DNA from 4 places in the Micromonospora chalcea genome. Region 2 is predicted to be linked to each of the others. Evidence: riboswitches for the same ligand, from Rfam matches in the RefSeq annotation. Region 2 holds a riboswitch; each other region holds the start of a gene.

What was found. Region 2 has a riboswitch for cyclic di-AMP ahead of PVK74_RS21570 (C40 family peptidase). Riboswitches for the same ligand answer to the same signal wherever they lie in the genome.
Region 1: it holds a riboswitch for cyclic di-AMP, as region 2 does, so the genes downstream of both, PVK74_RS01265 (C39 family peptidase) here and PVK74_RS21570 (C40 family peptidase) in region 2, are expected to answer to the same signal.
Region 3: it holds a riboswitch for cyclic di-AMP, as region 2 does, so the genes downstream of both, PVK74_RS13790 (coiled-coil domain-containing protein) here and PVK74_RS21570 (C40 family peptidase) in region 2, are expected to answer to the same signal.
Region 4: it holds a riboswitch for cyclic di-AMP, as region 2 does, so the genes downstream of both, PVK74_RS23930 (coiled-coil domain-containing protein) here and PVK74_RS21570 (C40 family peptidase) in region 2, are expected to answer to the same signal.

What each region holds. Positions count from the first base shown of each region.
Region 1 is NZ_CP118233.1:268,688-272,384, forward strand. It holds gene PVK74_RS01250 (acyltransferase family protein) at 1-495, shown strand, start outside; gene PVK74_RS01255 (hypothetical protein) at 576-908, shown strand; gene PVK74_RS01260 (hypothetical protein) at 1,048-1,812, shown strand; cyclic di-AMP (ydaO/yuaA leader) riboswitch at 2,113-2,253, shown strand; gene PVK74_RS01265 (C39 family peptidase) at 2,460-3,293, shown strand; gene PVK74_RS01270 (alpha/beta fold hydrolase) at 3,556-3,697, shown strand, end outside.
Region 2 is NZ_CP118233.1:4,850,303-4,853,999, reverse strand. It holds gene PVK74_RS21585 (zinc metalloprotease) at 1-8, shown strand, start outside; gene PVK74_RS21580 (pyridoxamine 5'-phosphate oxidase family protein) at 81-626, opposite strand; gene dcd (dCTP deaminase) at 705-1,283, shown strand; gene PVK74_RS21570 (C40 family peptidase) at 1,348-2,379, opposite strand; cyclic di-AMP (ydaO/yuaA leader) riboswitch at 2,393-2,530, opposite strand; gene PVK74_RS21565 (N-acetylmuramoyl-L-alanine amidase) at 2,769-3,697, shown strand, end outside.
Region 3 is NZ_CP118233.1:3,214,358-3,218,054, reverse strand. It holds gene PVK74_RS13800 (STAS domain-containing protein) at 1-10, shown strand, start outside; gene PVK74_RS13795 (SRPBCC family protein) at 52-588, shown strand; gene PVK74_RS13790 (coiled-coil domain-containing protein) at 585-1,658, opposite strand; cyclic di-AMP (ydaO/yuaA leader) riboswitch at 1,663-1,794, opposite strand; gene PVK74_RS13785 (cation diffusion facilitator family transporter) at 1,938-2,852, opposite strand; gene PVK74_RS13780 (HelD family protein) at 2,947-3,697, opposite strand, start outside.
Region 4 is NZ_CP118233.1:5,311,966-5,315,662, reverse strand. It holds gene PVK74_RS23935 (YibE/F family protein) at 55-1,338, shown strand; cyclic di-AMP (ydaO/yuaA leader) riboswitch at 1,493-1,623, shown strand; gene PVK74_RS23930 (coiled-coil domain-containing protein) at 1,628-2,653, shown strand; gene PVK74_RS23925 (carbonic anhydrase) at 2,715-3,374, opposite strand; gene PVK74_RS23920 (helix-turn-helix transcriptional regulator) at 3,534-3,697, shown strand, end outside.

The DNA of each region.
Region 1 (3,697 bases), 2.3 Mb from region 2:
ACCACCTGGGTGGTCGCCGCGCTGTGGATCCCGGCCGAGTTCTGGGCGGCGCTGCTCGCCGTGGCGTACCTGCTGGTCATCGCCGCGGCGGCGGACGCCGACGTGCGCGGCCGGCCCACCCCCTGGCGGTCCCGGCCGATGATCTGGCTCGGTGAGGTCTCGTTCGCCTTCTACCTGGTGCACGTGCTGGTCATGGTCACCGTGCTGCGGCTGACCGGGGACTGGGGGACCGGCCTGCCCGGCTGGCGGGGGCCGCTGGCGGTGCTCGGCTTCCTGCTGCTCACGCTCGCGCTGGCCGCCGCGCTGCACCGCTGGGTGGAGGTGCCGATGATGCGCCTGCTCGGCCCGTCCCGCCGGGCCCGCGCGGCGTCGCGCGCACCGGCCGTGCCGGCTCCGCGCGGGCCCGCCGAGGGCGCGGCCGCCGACGGCGGCGCGCGGTCCGTCTCCGGTCCGGCCGAGGACATCGAGTACGCCGGGCGGCGTCGCCCGGACTGACACGCGCACACGCCGGCCGGTCGGTCCGCGACACGCCGTGCGGCGGTGCGTCAGTGGGGGTTCGGCGGTAATTTGTACCCGTGCTTCCGATCGCGCTCACCTGCCCCGTGTGGTGGGTGGCGCGCTGGACCGCCCGGATGCTCGCCAGTCTCGCCGTGGTCGTCGCCTGTTCGTTCGGCGCGGCCACGCTGCCGACCGCCGCGGCCCCGGCCGCCGCGCCCGGCCCGGCGTACGTGAGCACGCCGGCCGCCCCGCGACCGGAATCCGACCGCGCCGCCGAGCGGCAGGCCCGTCCCGACGGCGCACCCGCGCCCGCCGCACGGGCCACCGACACGCTCCCGAACGACCCGCAGCCGGTCCCGGCCGGCCGGATCACCGCGCCGGTCGGCCTGCGGGCCCCGCCCGCCCGCTGATCCGCCCACGGGCCGCGCCCGTCACCGCACCCACCGAACGTCATCCCGCACCCGCCCTTCGCCGGCCCGGCAACCCCGCGCCGCGCCCCGACCGGCCGTGCGGAGTCTCCCGCCAGGTTCTTCCCGTGAGGTGCCGACCATGTCGCAGACCGCTCTCTACCACTTCCTCACCGCGGTCCCCGAGGCCGCCGCCATCTGGTCCTTCCTGATGCTGCTCGCGTTCGGCCTGCTCGCCGCGCTGGTGGCCCGGCCCGAGCGCGACGGCGTCGCCGAGGCTGCCGCCGATCCGGTGGACCAGGACGCCGCGCGCCGCGACGACCTCGTCCGGTACGCCGAGGAGGTGGCGGTGGCCGCCGCCGGGGCCGCCCAGACGGCCCGTCGCCGCCGGGAACGGTGGCTGGCCGCGCAGGACGAGGCGGAACGCGCCTGGACCGCGTACGACGAGGCGGACAGCGCCGCCCGCCGCCTGGCCGGGGCCGCCGCGCTGGCCGCCCCGCGCACCCCGCGCACCCCGGCGGAGTACGCGGCCCGGGAGCGCTGGCTGCACCACGCCGCCATGACGGCGCACTGGCGCGGCGACCTGTCCGCCCGGCAACTCGCCGACGTGCTGGCGCGCCGCAACGGGTGGGACCCGCGCCGGCACCCGGCCGAGCAGGAGATCGTGCTGGCCCGGGCCGTACGGGACCGGCGCCGGGCCGGCTGGGAGAGCGCCGCCGAGCGGGAGCGGCAGGCGTGGCGGGACGCCGAACTGGCCGCCGAGGCCGCCCGTACGCTCGCCGCCGAGGCGTACGCGGCCACCCTGGCGGTGCGGCCCGCCCCGGTGTCCCGCGGCGCGGCGACGATCCCCCTGCCGGTCGGCGCGTTCGTCCGCAACGCCCGCTGGCGTCCGGCCCGGGTCGGCTGAGGCGACCGAATTGTTACCCGGAATGTGGTGAGCCGGCTCACCCCCGGCGCCGAAACGGGCGTGGAGCGCAGAACGGGCCAATGAGCCGCGCCATTGCCGGTCACGCGCTCGCCGTCTGTCCCCTTTTCGCCTCCCGGGCGCCGTCACCACCGCTTGTCCCATTGAGTGAAGTGAGTAACCGGCTGTTCCGAAATCCGTTACCGGGGATCATGTTTACGCAGGTGGGAGCGCTTGGCAGGGGCAGTACCCGCCGGTAGTGTCGGCGCGTCCGGTGCGGTAACCGATCGCAGAAGGCGACGCCGCGCCGACCCGCCTAATCGTGTCATCACGAACCGGGGAACCATGAGCACCATCGGGGTGAATCCGCGGCCACTGCCGCGGTAGGGCGTACTTCCCGCCCGAATCCGTCAGCTAACCCGGTCGGCGGCCACGGAAGGAGTCCCATCCTCGTGCCCACCCCTCGATCGTCCCCCCGCCTCCACGGCTCCGCGGTACCCGCGCTCGCCTGACGCGACCGGCAAACCGCCCCTGGGCGCCCGGCATCGCGGGCGTACCCGTTCCCCCGGCCCATCCGGCCTGCCAGCACGTGTGAACCCCTCCACGTGCCGGGCCGGCGTGTGCCGATCACGCCCCCCGTGGAGGATTTCGTGAAGCACCACCTGAAGCGTCAGCTGCGGCGGATCGCCACCGAACGCCCGTACCAGATCATCGCCGGATCGGCCGCGGCGCTCGTGCTGGCCGCCGGCGCCGGCACCGCCCTCGCCGCCGGTGAGGACGCCCCGGTCCAGCAGGAGAACACCGCCTCGGTCGCCGAACTCGGCGCACGGCTCGGCGAGCCCGCCAGCCGCAGCGAGGCGCGTATCGGCGTCCCGCCGGCGTCGCCGAGCGCCGAGCCCAGCAAGTCGCCCAGCGCCTCCCCGTCGGCGAAGAAGGCCGCGGCGGACCCGGACGTCACCAAGGCCGCGCCGAAGCCGCCGTCGAGCAAGACGCTGGACTACGACTACCAGGCGCAGATCAACTACTACTACTGCGGCCCGGCCGCCGTGCGCAACGCGCTCAGCGCCACCGGCATCGAGCGCAGCCAGGACGCCCTCGCCGGCCCGCTCGGCACCACCGAGATGGGCACCAACTCGGCCGAGGACACCACGCGCGTGCTCAACCAGCAGGTCAAGGGCAACCCGTACCGGACCCGGATGATTCCCGGCTCGGCCAGCCCGGCCCAGATGGACCGGCTTCAGGCCGACGTGGTCGAGGCGATCAGCAACGGCCGGGGGGTCGTCGCGAACGTCGCCGGCACCGCCACCGACACCAACGGCGGCTGGCACTCGTTCCCCGGCGGCCACTACGTCGCGGTGATCGGCTACAAGGACGACGGCCGGACCGTCCGGATCGCCGACTCGGCCGACCCGTCGCTGCCGTCGTACTGGCTCACCACGATCGACCTGGCGCACTGGATCGCCAGCCGCGGCTACTCCGCCTGACCCTCCGCACCCCCGGAAGGCCGGCACCCCTCCCGGGGCGCCGGCCTTCCCCGTCCCCACCCGCCCTGGCCCGCCGCCCTCTCGGCGCGTCGATCTTGGACTTGTGGCGCCTGGTATGCCCGGCTCGCCCGCTATGGAAGGCACCACAACTCCAAGATCGGCGGCGAGGGCGAGGGCGGGGGCGGGGGCGGGGTGGGGCGTGGGGGCGGGTCGGGCGGGTTCGGTCTCGCGTGTCCGGGGCGGGCGGTGGCAGACTGCGCCAATGGGCGATGCGACGGGGAACCGGCACCTGATTCTCCTGCACGGCATGGGCGCCACCGGCGAGGTGTGGCTGCCCTGGGCGCCGCTGCTGGAGCGCCGCTGGCCCGGGCGCTGGCTCGCCCCCGACCTGGCCGGCCACGGCT
Region 2 (3,697 bases):
CGGCCTGACCGCCTCGTACCGCGTACCGGTGCCGGCCCTGTCCTCGGACGGGGCCGGCACCGCTCGTTTCGGGGTCGGGGTCAGGCGGCCGGGCGGCGGGTGTCGAAGCCGTGCCGGCCGCGCCGGCCCTCCGCGCCCACCGGCTCACGCCGGGCCGGTTCGGCCCCGAGCGGGTCGAGCCACACCCGCACTTGCGGCGGAGCGGCGCCGGGCTGGGCGACAGGGTCGCGCCGGGTCAGCATCGCCGCCTCGACCGTGAACTCGAACAGCCGCCAGTCACCATGTGGCGACGCGCGGGCGATCCGGGCCAGCCGCGTCACGGTGGCCGGGTCGGTCACCGGCCGCGCGCGCCCCGCGATGTACGCCTCGTCGTCGCTCTCCTCGGGCGGGAACGAGTGCAGCGCGTAGCGGCCGTCGCGTTCGAGGTCACGGCGCTTCGGCGAGTCGATGACGAAGCACCATAGGCCGTCGTCGGTGAACACCGGGGAGACCGGGTGGACGCGGGGGCCGCCGTCGGCGCGGACCGTGGCGAGGTAGCCGAAGCCCGGCCCGTACTGCTGCATCAGGAGGCGGATCTCGCCGGCGAGGCGGGGCTCGTCGGCGGCGAATTCGGACCAGGAAGCCATGCGGACATCCTATCGAACACGTGTACGAAGAAGTAGTGCGACACGCAGGTCACCCATACCGGTCGCTATGGTGTTCCGATGCTGCTCTCCGACCGCGACCTGATCTCCGAGATCAAGGCCGGCACGCTCGCGCTGGAGCCCTTCGAGCCCACGCTGGTGCAGCCGTCGAGCATCGACGTACGCCTGGACCGGCTGTTCCGGGTCTTCAACAACCACCTCTACACACACATCGACCCGTCGGTCCAGCAGGACGACCTCACCTCGATGGTGGAGGTGCCCGAGGGCCAGCCGTTCGTGCTGCACCCGGGCGAGTTCGTGCTCGCCTCCACGCTTGAGGTGATCTCGCTGGGCGACCAGCTCGCGGGCCGGCTCGAGGGCAAGTCGAGCCTGGGGCGGCTGGGGCTGCTGACCCACTCGACAGCCGGCTTCATCGACCCCGGCTTCTCCGGTCACGTCACGCTGGAGCTGTCGAACGTGGCGAACCTGCCGATCACGCTCTGGCCCGGCATGAAGATCGGCCAGCTCTGCATCTTCCGGCTCTCCTCGCCGGCCGAGCACCCGTACGGCTCGGCCGTCTACGGCTCGCGTTACCAGGGGCAGCGCGGCCCGACGCCGAGCCGGTCCTGGCAGAGCTGGCGCACCTGGCCGACGCGCTGACGCCGCCCGCAGTTGTTAAGAAGGGCCCCCTCCTCTACCGGAGGCGTTAAGAGGGGGCCCTTCCTTACACGCGGCCGTAGCTGTTGATGTCGCCGTCGTCGACCCGCTTCATCGTGATGGGCTTGCCGGACTGGGAGGCGTGCACCACCCAGCCGTCGCCCACGTACATCGCCACGTGGTGCAGGTCGCTGTAGTAGAAGACGAGATCGCCGGCGCGCAGCTCGGCCCGGCTGATGCGCTTCGTCACGCCGTGCTGCTGGCGTGCGCTGTGCGGCAGCGAGACGCCGCCCTTGGCCCAGGCCGCCATGGTGAGGCCCGAGCAGTCGAAGTGGTCCGGGCCGGCGGCGCCCCAGACGTAGATCTTGCCGATCTGGGCGCAGGCGAACTTCACCGCCGCACCGGCCGGGCCGCCGGGATAGCCGGCCGGGCAGGGCGCCGGGCGCAGCGGGCCGCCGCCGCCCTTGCCGTACACCTTGAGCCGCAGCTTCTCCAGCTTGGCGATCTCGGCGTCGATCTGCTTCTTCTTCGCCGCGAGCTGGGCCTCGGTGCGCGCCAGGCCGGCGATCATCTCGTCCAGCGGCTTCTTCTTCGCCGCCAGCTCGTCGCGCAGCGCGGCGACCGAGCGCACCTGCTCGTGCTGGCGGTGCGCGAAGCGGTCGAGCAGCTCCAGGCCGTCGACCAGGTCACCGGGTGAGCGGCTGCCGAGCAGCGCGTTGACCGTGGAGAGGTTGTCGGCCTTGTAGGCGTCGGCGGCGAGGCCGCCGACCTGACCGAGCGCGGCGTCCACCCGCGCCTGGAGGGGTGCGATCTGGCGGCCGAGCGCGTCGGCCTGCCTGCGCCGCGCGGCGAGCTGCTCGCGTACGTCGTTGACCTGCTCGATGACCGGTTCGAGCTTGTTCCAGTCGCGGTCGATCTGGGCCTCGATCTCGGCGACCGAGGGTTCGGCGTGTGCCGCAGTGGCGCCGCCGGTCAGTACGACGGCGGTGCCGACCAGTGCGGCGAGGGCGGTGGTGAAGCGGGACCAGCGGGAACGCGGCGCGGCGCTGGACCGGTCGACCGACCGGTTCGACGACGGCCGCGGGGCATGGAGTGCCACCGGGCGTCCGTACTCCTTCTTCCGTACCGCCTACCGGGTTAGCTGACGGATTCGGGCGGGAAGGGAGCCGCCCTACCGCAGCAGCGCTGCGGATTCACCCCAGGTACCTGGTTCCCCGGCTCGCCCGGAGGCGACTCGGCGGTGTCGGACCGTCACCGACCGGGTTGGACGGTGAGACGTGCGGCCGACGATTCACCAGAGTAGGGACCACCGTTATCGATCCGCAACTTCCAGCGCCGTGACACTCCGTACGCGATCCAGCGCCACACTGCGCACGGAGGTGAAATTTTCTTTCACGACTGATTACTTACTGGAAAGGTATTGACCGTCGCGGGTGTGCGGAGTGAGGGTGGAAACGCAGTGACCCCCATCCCTGTCCAGGAGGTTCGATGCATCTCTCCGCCCCGCCGTCGGGCAGACGGATACTGCTCGCCGCCGCCGTGGCCACGGCCACCGCGCTGGCGACCACCGGCCCGGTTACCGCCGCGCCGGACACGTCCGCGCCCGCGAGCGACCGGCAACAACAATACGCCGCCGCCGCGGCCGAGTACGGCGTGCCCCAGAACGTGCTGCTCGGTGTCTCCTATCTGGAGTCCCGCTGGGACACCCACCCGGGTCAGCCCAGCACCAGCGGCGGCTACGGCCCGATGCACCTGACCGACGCCGCGCACATCCTCGCCACGCCGGGCAGCGCCCACGTCGACGAGGACGAGGACCCGCGCGGCGACGACTCCCGGCCGCTGAAGCTCGACCCGGCCACCGCCGCCGCGCCGACGCGGGAGACGCCGCTGCCGAGCGCCTCGCTCCAGACGCTCGACGCGGCCGCCGCGCTCACCGGGCTGGACGCGGGGACGCTGCGCACCGACCCGGCCGCGAACATCCGCGGCGGCGCGGCGCTGCTGTCGTCGTACCAGAAGGCTCTGGGCGGGCCGGTCGGCGCCGGCACCGACCCGGCGGCCTGGTACGCCGCGGTGGCCCGCTACTCCGGCGCGGACACCGCCGACGCGGCGGCGGCCTTCGCCGACGAGGTGTACGACCAGCTCGGCCAGGGCGCCACCCGGACCACCGACGACGGCCAGCGGGTCACGCTCGCCGCCACCGCCGCGAAGCCGGACCGCTCCCGGCTGGCCCGCCTCGGCCTGCGCACCGCGCAGCGGCCGGACGGGCTGGAGTGCCCGGTCCGGCTGGCCTGCGAGTGGATTCCCGCGCCCTACGAGCAGCTCAGCGACGACCCGGGCGACTACGGCAACCACGACCTGGCTGACCGGCCGAAGCAGCAGAAGATCGAGTACATCGTCATCCACGACACCGAGGGCTA
Region 3 (3,697 bases), 1.6 Mb from region 2:
CGGCGCCTGAGCGCCGTTCGCACCCCCTGCGGCCAGGGGACCTTCTACCCGTTGCCAGCCCGGCGTCGGTACGGGACGATCGTCGCGACGTACGACGGCGAGGGGGCCCGCTTGCAGAGCAGCGACAGCTTCAGCTACACCGTGCAGGCCCGGTGCAGCCGGGCCGACGCGGTGGCACTGCTGGGTGACCTGAGTCGCCAGGGCGAGCTGCATCCGCTGATCGTCCGGGTCCGGCAGCTGCCGGCCCGGCCGGGCGCGCTGGCCAGCTACGCGATCACCGACCGGCTGCAACTGGGCCCGCTGCACTTCCCGGTCACGTACCAGGCGGACGTGCTGGTCGCGAGCGAGGACGAGGTGGTCACTGTCGCCCGGCAGCAGCCGGCGACGACGGTGCGCAACCACACCCGGCTACGCGACGAGCCCGACGGCACCGTGCGCATCGACGTGGAGATCACGCTCACCGCGCCGGCGCCGCTGTTCGGGTACGCGTTCCGCCAGGCCCGGGCGGCTCACCTGAGCCTGGCGGCCCGTCTCGGCGCGACGCTGGAGGGCCGGCCCGATCCGGCCGGCCCCCCGGGAGCGCGCTAGTACACCGACAGGTGCACGTGGTTGGTGTGGTCGCTGGACGGGTCTCCGTTGCCGCCGCTGTACGACTTCCACCCGCTGCTGGGCAGCCAGATCTGCTTGAACCAGATCACGTAGAGCACGGCGAGCGGGTCGGCGTTGCGCACGAAGTACGCGGCCAGGTTGTTGCCGTACGTCCGGTCACCGCCGCTGGCCACGCCGCCGAAGCCGTTCTTCTGGGCGGCGAAGTCGCAGGCCCGCCCCTTCGGGTGCTCGCCCGAGCCGCTGGGCCGGTGGCACGAGACGTACCTGGTGAAACCGGCCGCCTTGGCCTGCTGCAGCGCGTGCAGCGTCCGCGGGGTGATGCAGCCGTTGGCCGGGGTCGGGTCGTTGACGCTGCACGACTCCGACGGCCACGAGCCGTCCGAGTTGCGTGGTGCGGGCTTCGCGTTCTTGTTTGAGGTGCCCTGGACGCTGCCGCCGCTGCTGTTGTTGCGGGCGGAACGTTCGTTCGCCACTTCGAGCGCGCGCTCGGCCTGCTCCTTGCGCTTGCCCATCACCTCGACCTGCTTGCGTTGCTCGCGGATCTCGGTGTCGAGCGCGGCCCGGGTGCGGGTGGCCTCGTCCCGGGTGGTGATCAGCTCGCGCACCGTGCGGTCCTCGTGCGCGGCGACCTGTTCCAGCGTGGCGGCCCGGTCCATGAAGCCCGCCGGGCTGCTGCTGTCGAGCAGCGCGGCGGCGGTGCCGAGCCGCCCGGCGCGGTACGCCACCCCGGCGATCTCACCGACCTTGGCGTCACGTACGGCCAGCTCGGCGCCGACCTTCGCGAGCTGGTCGTTGAGCTGCTTCTGGCGGTTCACCGACCGGTTCAGCGCGGCCTTTGCCTCCAGCCAGCCCTTGCTGGCCGCGTCGAGTTGGGCGCGCAGCTCGGGCGTGCCGCCCTCGTCGTCGCCGGGCGCGGCGGCGAGCAGGCCGGTCCGGGGCGCCGCCGAGGCGGGGGAGGCCGGAACGGTCGCGACGCCGACAGTCAGCGTCGCGACGAGCAGGGCCGCCAACCGGGCGGCCGTCCGTCGTACAGGTGCCACTGGGGGCATTCACATGTCCTTCCGTCAACCGCCGACCGGGTTAGCTGACGGGTTCGGGACGGAAGATCCCTACCGCTGACGCGGATGCACCCCACGTACGTGGTTCCCCGGCTCGCCCCTTCGGGCGATTAGGCGACGGCCACCCCACCTGCGCCGGTGACGCCGGTGGCTGCGGCCGCGACCGAGCCTACCGGCGCGGCCCGGGCGTGGCTCCGTTGCGCAGTGCCGCATGGTGGGGCAAAACCGACATAAGTGTACAGCAGTCACGGTGATTTAAGTCTGCCCTAATCACCACTCGGTCTTTCCGCACACTCCGGCTGACGCTCCGGGCTCGACCTGCAACGTGGCGTGATCGATGGAGAAGTCCTCGTGCAGCGCCGTCCGCGCGGCGGCCAGCACCCCGGCCGGGTCCACGCCCGGGTCGGTGGTCAGGTGCGCCGAGGCCACCTCCATGCCCGAGGTGAGCGTCCAGACGTGCAGGTCGTGCACCTCGGCCACGCCGGGGACCGCGGCCAGCCGGTCGTGCACGGCGGTCACCTGGAGGTGCTCCGGCGCCGCCTGCACCAGGATGCGCACCGCGGCCCGGCCGAGCCGCCAGGTGCGCGGCAGGATGAACAGGCCGATCCCGACGGCGACCAGTGGGTCCGCCCACCACCAGTCGGTCACCGCGATGACCAGCGCCGCGGCGATCACGCCGAGCGAGCCGAGCAGGTCGCCGAGCACCTCCAGGTACGCGCCGCGCAGGTTGATGCTCTCCTTCGCCCCGGCGCGCAGCAGCGCGAAGGCGACGATGTTGGCGAGCAGGCCGAGCACCGCCACCACGAGCATCGGGCCGGCCAGCACCTCCGGCGGCTCGCCGAAGCGGCGTACCGCCTCGATCAGGACGTAGACCGCGACGGCGCCGAGCAGCACGGCGTTGGCGAGGGCGGCGAGCACCTCCAGCCGGTAGAGGCCGAACGTGCGCTGCGGGTCGGTGCCGGCGCGCCGGGTGGCGGTGATCGCCGCGAGGGCCATGCCGATGCCGAGCACGTCGGTGAACATGTGCCCGGCGTCGGAGAGCAGGGCGAGCGAGCCGGTGGTGAAGGCGGCCACCGCCTCGACCACCATCAGGACGGCGAGCAGCGCGAACGCGGCCCAGAGCCGGCCTGCGTGGCGGTGTGCCGCGTTGGCCACCGCGCTGCTGTGGTCATGACCTGCGCCCACGCCAACACCCTCCCTGCCGCGTACCGGCCGGGCCCAATGTATGCTCACATCGCTATGTATGCAAGTGAACTGTGGGTGGCGCGGGCGTGGCCCCTCACCCCACCGGGTCGAGCGTGGTGAGGCGCTGGGTCGCCCGGGACAGCGCCACGTAGAGCGTGCGCACGCCCGAGCCCGGATCGGCCCGGATCTCGCTCGGCGCCACCAGCACCACGCCGTCGTACTCCATGCCCTTGGCCTGGAGGCTGGTCACCACCTGGAGCCGGCCCGCGCCGAGCGCGCCCAGCCAGCCGGCCACCTCGTCCCGGCGCGGCACCGGCGTGATCACGCCGACGGTGCCCTCCACCTGGCCGAGCAGCGCCTCGGCCGCCTCGACGGTGGCCGCCGGCAGCTCGGCGGCGGGCACCGTGCGTTCCACCGGCGGAACGCCTGTGGACCGGACCGCGTCGGGCAGCGGCAGATCCGGGTAGAGCCGGCGGATCTCCGCCGCCGCCACCGCGAAGATCTCCGCCGAGTTGCGGTAGTTGGTGGTCAGCTCGTAGCGGTGCCGCTTGCGCCGGCCCAGCGCCTGGTCCCGGGCCCGGTCCAGCTCCTGCGGGTCGCCGGTCCAGGCGGTCTGCGCCGGGTCGCCGACCACCGTCCAGGACGCCAGCCGCCCGCGCCGGCCGATCATCCGCCACTGCATCGGCGAGACGTCCTGCGACTCGTCCACCACCACGTGCGCGTAGTCGCGGTAGTCGGCCGGACGCTCCCGGGCCGCCGCGCGGGCGGCGCGCTGCCGATCGGCGTACGTGCTCAGCTCGCGCACGCCACCGGCGAGCTGGTACGGGTCGCGCTTGGGCCGGGCC
Region 4 (3,697 bases), 460 kb from region 2:
TGACCAGACCGGTCCGGCGGACCAGGCGTCGCCGCGACCGTTGGGAGAGACGCCTTGGGTGCCGACCACACCCGCCCCGCACCGCCCACGCCACCGGGCGTACGGCGGCTGCTCGTCGCCGTGGTGGTGCCGCTGTTCGCGCTCACCGTGATCGCCGCGCTGGTGCTCTGGCCCCGGCAGGACCGGGAGCCGGTCGGCGGCGCGGACGTCCCCCGCTACCACGGCACCGTGACCCGGGTGGTCACCGAACCCTGCCCGCCGACGCCGGAGGCCCCGGAGGGCGCGGGCGGCCCCTGCGGCACCGCGACCGTCGCCGCCGAGCAGGGCCCGGACGCGGGACGGCAGGTCGAGACGCCGCTCCCGGCCGGACCGGGCGCGCCCCGGGTCGAGGTCGGCGACAAGATCGTCCTGGTCGAGCTGATCGACCCGGCCGATCCTTCGGTGAAGTCCTACAACATCGCCGAGCACCAGCGCGGCACACCGCTGATCTGGCTGCTGGTGCTCTTCGCCGCCGCGATCGTGGCGTTCGGCCGCTGGCGCGGGCTCGCCGCGCTCGGCGGCCTGGCGGCCAGCTTCGCCATCCTGCTCGGCTTCGTGCTGCCCGGCATCGGTGGCGGCCAGCCGCCGCTGCTGGTGGCGATCGTGGGCGCCGCGTTGATCATGTTCGTGGTGCTCTACCTGACGCACGGGATCACCGCGCAGACGTCGGTGGCGGTGCTCGGCACGCTCGGCAGCCTGGTGATCACCGGCGTGCTCGGCCTGCTCGCCACGTCCGCCACCCACCTGACCGGCTTCGGCAGCGAGGACGCCACCACGCTGTCCATGTTCCAGGGCGACGTGGACCTGCACGGACTGCTGCTGGCGGGCATCATCATCGGCTCGCTGGGCGTGCTGGACGACGTCACCGTCACCCAGGCGGCCACCGTCACCGAACTCGCGCACGCCAACCCGGGGCTGTCCCGGCGGCAGCTCTACCGGGCGGCGACCCGCGTCGGCCGGGCCCACATCGCGTCCACCGTCAACACCATCGTGCTGGCGTACGCGGGCGCGTCGCTGCCACTGCTGCTCCTGCTGGTCGCCGACTCCCGCCCGGTGAGCCAGATCCTCACCAGCGAGTTCCTCGCCCAGGAGATCGTCCGCAGCGCGGTGGCCACGCTCGGCCTGATCGCCGCCGTACCGCTGACGACCGCACTGGCCGCGATCGTGACCACCGCCGGACGGCGCGCGCCCGGTCCGGAGCCGGCGTCGCCCGTGCCCCCGCCGCCCCGTCCGCCGGCCGGACGCGACGACGCGCTGGAGGCGCTCGGCGGCGGAAAGAGTACGGAGGCGACATGGTGACACTCCGCACGGTGACCATCGATTTCAAACGCGACGCTGGTCACGGTGCGCCACGGCGAAATCTCGCTATTGGTCGGCTTCCGGACGTAGATCCGCAGGAGTGCTGTCGGGTAACCTCGCTGCCGGTCACCGCCGAAGGCGCGCACCGGCGCCAGCGGTGCCGCCGCCCAATCGCCTGCGGGCGAGCCGGGGAACCAGGTACATGGGGTGAATCCGCGCGAGCGGTAGGGGCCACTTCCGTCCCGAACCCGTCAGCTAACCCGGTCGGCGGCCGACGGAAGGGAACACTGTGACGCCACCCCTGCGCCGCTGGCTGACACCCCTGGTGGCCGTGCTGGCCTCGCTGGCAGTGCTGGCCGGGCCGAACTCGGCGACGGCGGCCCCCGCCGCGGCGGCCCCGAAGCCGTCCGGGCACGAGGAGGACGGCGAACCACCGCTCATCACCGAGGCGATCGACAGCGCCAACCGGAACTTCCTCCAGGCGAAGGCGAAGCTGGCCAAGTCGCAGGACCGCCAGCGGCGGCTGGCCGCCGAGGTACAGGCGGCACAGGCCGAACTCGAGGCGCTCAGCCCGCAGGTCAACCAGCTCGCCGCCCAGTCCTACCGGACCGGCCGGATGGGCGCGATGGCGATGCTGCTGGAGAGCAACTCGCCCGACTCGTTCGTCCGCCGCGTCAACGCCCTGGACGAGCTGAACCTCCTCAACGCGCAGCGCCTGGCCGCCATCAACGCGGTCAAGAACCGCGCCGAGACGGCCAAGATCGCGCTCGACGCCGAGGTGCGCGAGCAGGAGAAGCAGAAGAACGCGATGGAGCGCGAGAAGGTGCAGGCCGAACGCGCCCTCAAGCTCGTCGGCGGCCTCGGCTTCACCGGCGGCCTGGTCGACGCCACCTCACCGGTCGCCAAGATCGGCCCCGGCCGCACCGCCGACGGCGGCTGGAAGGCCGAGTCGTGCAGCGAGAACGACCCGACCACCTCGGGCTGCATCACGCCGCGGACGCTGCACGCCTACAAGGAGGTCCGGCGCGCCGGCTACACGCGCTTCGTGGGCTGTTACCGGCCGGGCGGGCCATGGGAGCACCCCAAGGGCAAGGCGTGCGACTGGTCGCTGCAGAACAGCGGCTTCTCACCCTGGCACAACAACGACACCCGCAAGTACGGCAACGACGTGGCCGCCTTCCTCATCCGCAACGCCGACCGGCTGGGCATCTACTACGTGATCTGGAACCGGCAGATCTGGTTCCCGGCCACCGGCTGGAGGTCGTACAGCGGGCCGTCGAACCACACCGACCACGTCCACATGTCGATGCTCTGACCTGGACGCAGCAAGAAGGGGCCGCCCCCGTGGGCGGCCCCTTCGTCGTCCGGCGCTCCGGTCAGCCGGCCAGCGCCGCGTCCGCGTCCGCCGGCGACGAGGGAGCGGGCAGTGACGCCGGGACCTGCGCCACTGTCCGCACCTCGCCGCCGGAGAGCCGGTACGACATCCCCGCCACCGTGCACCGGCCCGCCGCGACCCGCTCGGCCAGCACGGAGGACCGGGCCAGCAGCGTCTCCACGGTCTGCGCGATGTGGACGTCGATGATGCCGTCGAGGTCGTCGATGCCCTGCCGGGCGGCGCGCAGCAGGCTGGGCGAGACCGCGTCCACCACCGCTCCCAGGTGCCCGGCCGGAGCGGCGCCGGTCCGGACCCCCTCCCGGGCGGCCTGGACCGCGCCGCAGGAGTCGTGCCCGAGCACCACCACGAGCGGCGTGCCCAGCACGGTGACCGCGTACTCGACGCTGCCGAGCACCTCGGGCCCGGCGGTGTGCCCGGCGGTACGCACCACGAAGAGGTCACCGAGACCCCGATCGAAGATGATCTCCGCGGCGAGCCGCGAGTCGGAGCAGCCGACGATCACCGCGAAGGGGTGCTGGCCGTCGGCCACCGCCGCCCGGTGCCCGGCGTCCTGATTCGGATGCTGCGGCACACCGGTGACGAACCGGTGGTTGCCGGCACGCAGCTCGGCGAGCGCCTGCTCCGGGCTTCTCGGCGTCATCTGCCTCACCTCGTCTACCTGCGGAACGACCAGGCCGGACGGCCTCGCGACTTCACGGTCACACGGCGTCAGGGGCACGTCAAGATTCGTGATACGCATTTCATACTTTCCCGTGCCGGCCCGCGTCCGATTCGGGTCGGCAGCGTCGATGGCCATAGCATGGCCACCATGGCGACGACACCAGGTGAGGACGGGAGCCGCCGCAACTGGACCTTCCTCACCAATCACGGACATGTGCTGCTGGCGATCGCGCGCAACCCCACGGCGCGGCTGCGGGACGTGGCCGACGAGGTGGGCGTCACCGAGCGGGCGGCCCAGGCCAT